DNA from 2 places in the Duodenibacillus massiliensis genome. Region 2 is predicted to be linked to the other one. Evidence: predicted binding sites of a transcription regulator. Region 2 holds the regulator's gene; the other holds the start of a gene.

Region 1 (3,083 bases), 860 kb from region 2:
GCGCTTTCAGTTCATTTTCTGTGAGCATCGGGTTTCTCCGATTCAGCCGCCTCGGTCACCCGCCGTCCGCCCCTCTGTGGATCACGGGGCAGACATAACGGCACAAAGCGGCCTGGGAAAAAAAATGGGTTTTCAAAGGAGGAAAACGGGGCCGGCAGCGAAGGGACAAAAACCCCTGAAGGCCGGCAGGCACTGCGGCTGGTACGACACGCAACGCGCAGGAAGATGTCAGGACAAGCGGCGCCATGACCAAGCCCCCCGTGCATACCAGCCTTCAGGCTTAGCGGCACGGATTGCCCGGGTAAAACTCTCAGCAAAGGAAAGTTTGGTCATGACAGTCCGAAATGTTGATAAATGAAGCGCGAGTAAGCCTCACGCAGTCAGCAGATTGTGCCAAAGAAAAGGGCCCGCGCGGAGCCCTTTTTCCGCCTTACACCGGCTTTAAAGCCGGTTTATGCATTTCGTCAAGCAGGCTAAGGCGTTTTAGTTGGATGCAGGAATGCACATCAGAAGGCCGGCACCACCGCACCCTTGTATTTTTCCTCAAGGAACTTCTTCACGTCCGGCGAACGCAGGGCGTCCGCAAGTTTCTTCAATTCCGGACGGTTGTCCCCGGTGCGGATGGCGACAACGTTCGCGTAAGGCGAGTCCTTGGCTTCAATCGCAAGCGAGTCCTTGGCGGGATTTAAGCCCACGCCCATGGCGAAGTTGGAATTGATGACCGCGGCGTCAACGTCGTCGAGTGTTCTCGGCAGCGTTGCGGCTTCCAGTTCCACGAGCTGAAAGTTCTTTGTGTTGTTGATGACGTCAGCCGGCGTCCCCTTCACGCCCACGCCATCCTTGAGCCCGAAAAGCCCGGCGTCAGCAAGAACTTTGAGCGCACGGCCGCCGTTGGTGGGATCATTCGGGATCGCAATCTTGGCACCTTCGGGGAGATCCTTGAGGCTTTTCACCTTACGGGAATAAACGCCCATCGGTTCAATGTGCACCGAGCAGAGAACGGAGAGCTTCAGACCCCGCTCCGCCGAGAACGTATCAAGGTAGGGCTTGTGCTGGAAGAAGTTCGCATCGAGTTCCTTATCGGACAACGCGAGGTTCGGCTTCACGTAGTCGGAAAATTCCACGACCTTCAGATTGACGCCCTCTTTTTTGAGTGTGGGCTCAATGAATTTGAGAATATCTGCGTGGGGCACCGGTGTTGCGCCCACCGTGAGCGTGACGGCCTTGGGGGCTTCAGGGGCCTTCTCCCCGCAACCGGTGAGTCCGAAAGCCAGAACGGCTGCACCGCAAAGGGCGGCCGTGAGAGTGCGTCGCTGCATTGTCTTTTTCTCCGAATGTTGGTTTACCGGGAAGCATCCCCCGGTTTTCAATTGTGTGCGGCTGAGTTTAAGGCAAAGTGCGTTACTGTGCCGTGGTAATACCGCATGCGCCTTTTTGGTGCAGTCCTCTCCCCAAATCCATGCACGTTTCCGGTGCATCCGCACGCTTCTTCAGAAACCGCGCGTTTTCGCGTTTTGGCACGCTTTTTGCATTAATTCCCGCAGAAGAAGAACAACCGTTCTTCAGAGAAAAACAACCAACAGGGAATTTGCCATGAAGTACATCATTGCCGTCGTCAAGCCTTTCAAACTCGACGAAGTCCGTGAAGCCCTCTCCGACCTCGGGGTTTCCGGCATGACCGTCACCGAAGTCAAGGGCTTCGGGCGCCAGAAGGGCCACACCGAGCTCTACCGCGGTGCCGAATACGTTGTGGACTTTCTGCCCAAGGTGAAGGTCGAAGTGGCCGTTGACGACGCGGTCGCCGAAAGCGCCGTCGAAGCAATCGTCAAAAGCGCCTACACCGGAAAGATCGGTGACGGCAAGGTCTTTGTAATGGATCTTGCCTCAGCCGTGCGGATCCGCACCGGTGAAACCGATGCCGCTGCTGTTTAAGAAACAAACCACTGGGAGACAATGAAAATGATGATGCGGGGAAAATACGCTGCGGCCGCGGCAGTGCTTGCAGGGACGTGCGAAGGCGCCTTTGCGGCATCTCCGGCACTTGATAAGGCCGACGTCGCCTGGATGCTCGTTGCGACGATTCTCGTTCTTTTTATGACGATTCCGGGGATTGCCCTTTTTTACGGCGGCATGGCCCGTAAAAAGAACATTCTTTCGATTCTGGCGCAGTCCTCCGTCATCTGCTGCGCCCTGTCGGTGGTCTGGGTGGTGGTCGGATACTCACTGGCATTTACCGAAGGCAACCCCTGGATCGGCAACTTCTCTCAGGCCTTTTTGAGGGGCATTGACATTAAGAGCATGACAGGGTCCATTCCGACGCTTCTTTTTGTCTTTTTCCAGATGACCTTTGCGGTGCTCACCGGGGCGCTTATTACCGGCGCCTTTGCGGGCCGCATGAAGTTTTCCGCGATGCTTATCTTCATGGTCGTGTGGTCCGTTCTCGTTTACGCGCCGATCTGCCACTGGGTGTGGTGCGCCGGGGGCTTTTTCTTTGATATGGGAGCGCTCGATTACGCAGGCGGCACCGTGGTGCACATCAACGCCGGTATTGCGGGGCTTGTGGCCTGCATCATGATCGGTAAGCGCCTGGGATACGGTCGTGAAGCGATGAGCCCCTATAACCTGACGCTTACGATGATCGGCGCCTCGGTTCTGTGGGTGGGCTGGATGGGCTTTAACGGCGGCTCAGGCCTTGCTGCCAACGAACGCGCCGTGATGGCGATGATTGTGACGCAGATTGCCGCAGCCGCTGCGGGCTGCGCCTGGATGGCCTGCGAATGGATTGCGCGCGGCAAGCCCTCACTTTTGGGGATGCTCTCGGGCGCCGTGGGCGGCCTCGTTGTGATTACGCCGGCTTCCGGCTTTGTGGAGCCGATGCCTGCGCTTGTGATGGGCTTGATCGGCGGGTGCGTGTGCTTCTGGGGTGCGACGAGCTTAAAGCGGGCGCTTGGTTACGATGATTCGCTCGACGCGTTCGGCGTGCACGGCGTGGGCGGTATTGTGGGTGCGCTTTTAACCGGCGTCTTTGCGACGAGCGCCGTCACCGGTTCTGAACTTCCCCCGATGATGACGCAGGTCGGCAT
Region 2 (3,083 bases):
GCGTTCTCGCCTTTTCCGTGCTTTCAACAGCGGCAACGGCAGCGGATGTGCGGACCTTCATTGAAAAGACCTACAAGGGCGGCGTGATCCCGACCTTTTAATCAGGCGGTTTGGGCGGAGAGAGCGGATTGGGCCGCCTGCGCCGCCCGGATCTTGGCGACCTGCCGGTGCCGCACCACGGTGCCGGGAAAGTCCGCAAAGCGCTTGGCAAGGGTCTCCGCCACATAGACGCTTCGGTGCTGGCCGCCCGTGCAGCCCACCGCAATTGTTAGGTAATGACGGTTCTGGGCTTCGTAGGACGGCAGCCACCGGCGGATAAAGTGTTCGATATCGGCGATCATGTCGTTGACGTCCGCAATGCCTGACAGATAGTCTGCGACCGGCTTATCAAGGCCCGTCAGAGGCCGCAGTTTCGGATCGTAATAGGGGTTGGGGAGGTTGCGGACGTCAAAAACGAGGTCGGCTGCCACCGGGATCCCCCGCTTAAAGGCAAAGCTTTCAAAGGCAAGCGTCATCGTGGACTTCGGGGCCCCGGCAAACTGCCGCACCCAGTCTCTCAAGGTATTGGGCAGAAGCTTTGAGGTGTCGATCTCGTAGGAGTAGGGGGCAATGGGCGCCAAAAGCTCGCGCTCTTTTTCCACAGCTTCAGAAAGCGTGAGCCCCGTGCCGGACTCTTCTGCGGAAATCGTGAGCGGATGCCGCCTGCGGGTTTCGGAAAAGCGCGCAATGAGCGCAGGCGTTGAGGCCGTGAGAAAGAGGGGCCGCACGTCGCAGCCCGCGCGTTTGAGGGCGTTTACCTGCTCCTCAGCGCTCGCAAGATTTAAGCGGCTTCGGGCGTCAATCGCCATCGCGACCTTCTTGTGGCCGTGGTCTTTAAGGCCCAGGGCCACTTCCTTTAAAAAGTCCACGGGGAGGTTGTCCACGCAGTAGTAGCCGCAGTCTTCGAGTACCCGGATTGCAATCGACTTTCCCGAGCCCGAAAGGCCGGTGACGATAATAAGCTGCATGGTTTTGGTGTCCTCTGCCGTGTCCGTCATTGCATGTTCCTTTTGAAATCACTGTCCGGCCAACGCCTTCATCCGCCTTCGCACCGATTTGGCGCCAATGCCTTCCGCCTCACGGTATTTTGCAACCGTGCGGCGTGCCGCCACAATACCTTCATGAGCTAACAGTTGCGAAAGCGTGTCATCAGACAAGGGCTTGGCCGGGTCCTCTGCGTCAATCAGTTCACGGATGCGGTGCCGCACGCGGGCGCTGCTGACGCTTTCGCCGGATTCACCTGTCACGGCCGACGTGAAAAAGGCCTTAAGTTCAAGTGTACCGCGGGGCGTGAGAAGGTATTTCCCGGACACGGCGCGGCTCACCGTCGATTCGGCAATGCCTAAGTGTTCCGCGACGTCCCTGAGAACCATGGGTTTAAGGGCGGCCTTGCCGGCCTCAAAAAAGCCCGGCTGTCTGTCGACAATACACTGCGCCACGGAAACGATGGTGGAGGTGCGCTCCTCGACTGCATGGATAAACGCACGGGCTTCGTGCGCACGATCCCGCCAGGCGGTTTTGTCTTTCCCCTCAAGCTTGGCGGCGGTGAGCATTTCAAAGAGCGCATGGTTAAAGGTGAGCGCCGGCAAGAGAGCGTCGTTTATGCGCACGCGCCAGCCCGCTGCCGTTTTGACGGCAATCACGTCGGGGACGACCGCAGCGGCCGCAGTGCCCCCTGAAAACCCGGCCGCAGGCCGCGGATTCATCCCGGCAATCGCGCGCACGGCCGCGTGAAAGGTTTCCGGTGTGACGGCAAGCTTTTTGGCGGCCGCATCAGGCGTGAGTTTCCCGAGAAAAAGCGCGGTGTGGGAAAGAATCCTGCGGGCAAGCGTCAGTGTCGCCCGTTCTTCGGGATCCTCGGCTTCAAAAAGTGCCCGATCGGTCTGCAGAATAAGCGCTTCCGTACAGTTTCTGGCGCCGACCCCTGCGGGCTCGAGGCTTTGAAGGCGCTTTAGGGCGGTTGCCCAGACTTCAGGCTCAGCCGAAAACGGGGCGTTCGCGGTGAGCTCGGTGAGGGGGTCGGAGAGAAACCCGTTTTCGTCGAGATTTCCGATAAGCCAGAGGACGCACTCACGTTCCGTGTCGGTGAGGTTGAGACACCCCACCTCGCGCGTAAGCTCTTCGGTTAAGGTCACTTCTGCCGCAAGGTTTCCGAGGGGATCAGTGTCGTTTTCGTCCGTGCGGGCATGCACGGGCATGAGGTTTGACACTTCAAAGTCCGTGCCGGTCTCCGGCGTGTCGGCAGCGGATTCCTGCGTGCCTGCGTCATCTGTGCGCTCTACAAGCGGATTTTTGGCGAGCATCTCCTCAACGGCTGCCGCGGCTTCGAGACCGGGCATCTGCAGGAGGTTGAGCGCCTGCTTCAGGGCCGGCGTCACCGCCAGGCGCTGCGACTGGGTGAGTAAAACCGAAGCCGACAGTGACGCCATGATGGTTGTCTGGCTACATGCGGAAGTCTTTGCCGAGGTAGATGCGCCGCACGCTTTCGTCGACGATGATCTCCTCGGGTGAGCCGCTGGCGAGCACTTCGCCTTCGTTGATGATGTAGGCGTGGTCGCAGATGCCGAGCGTTTCGCGCACGTTATGGTCGGTGATTAAAACGCCGATGCCGCGGTCCTTTAAAAACCGCACGATGCGCTGAATTTCAATGACGGCAATGGGATCAACGCCCGCAAAGGGTTCATCGAGCAGAATAAAGCGCGGGTCGTTTGCAAGCGCCCGGGCAATTTCCGTGCGGCGCCTTTCGCCCCCGGAAAGCGACACCGCCATATTCGTGCGGATGTGCTCGATCTGAAGTTCTTCCAAAAGGGCGTTGAGCCGCTTTTCCACCTCGGCCTTCGTAAGGGGTTTGCCCTTTTCATCGGTCTGAAGTTCAAGGACTGAGCGGATGTTGTCTTCCACGGAAAGCCGCCTGAAGACGCTGGCTTCCTGGGGAAGGTAACTGACGCCTAAGCGCGCCCGGCGGAAAATCGGCAGGTGCGTGATGTCCATGCCGTTTAGGTGAATCGAGCCGCCGTTTGGAGGAACCAGGCCTACCACCATGT

Evidence for each region. Region 2 encodes sigma-54, which starts transcription at its own class of promoters, with help from an activator protein. Its sites were predicted from a motif close to TGGCANGNAANCTGCTTT; they were not measured.
Region 1: the regulator sigma-54 is predicted to act here: its motif matches at 1,516-1,533, upstream of NXF97_RS01480 (P-II family nitrogen regulator).

Annotation. Positions count from the first base shown of each region.
Region 1 covers NZ_OV788642.1:322,999-326,081, forward strand. Annotated here, with positions in the region: gene trpE (anthranilate synthase component I) at 1-28, opposite strand, end outside; gene NXF97_RS01475 (MetQ/NlpA family ABC transporter substrate-binding protein) at 507-1,319, opposite strand; gene NXF97_RS01480 (P-II family nitrogen regulator) at 1,594-1,932, shown strand; gene NXF97_RS01485 (ammonium transporter) at 1,963-3,083, shown strand, end outside.
Region 2 covers NZ_OV788642.1:1,185,733-1,188,815, reverse strand. Annotated here, with positions in the region: gene NXF97_RS05420 (hypothetical protein) at 1-101, shown strand, start outside; gene rapZ (RNase adapter RapZ) at 102-1,007, opposite strand; gene rpoN (RNA polymerase factor sigma-54) at 1,056-2,468, opposite strand; gene lptB (LPS export ABC transporter ATP-binding protein) at 2,482-3,083, opposite strand, start outside.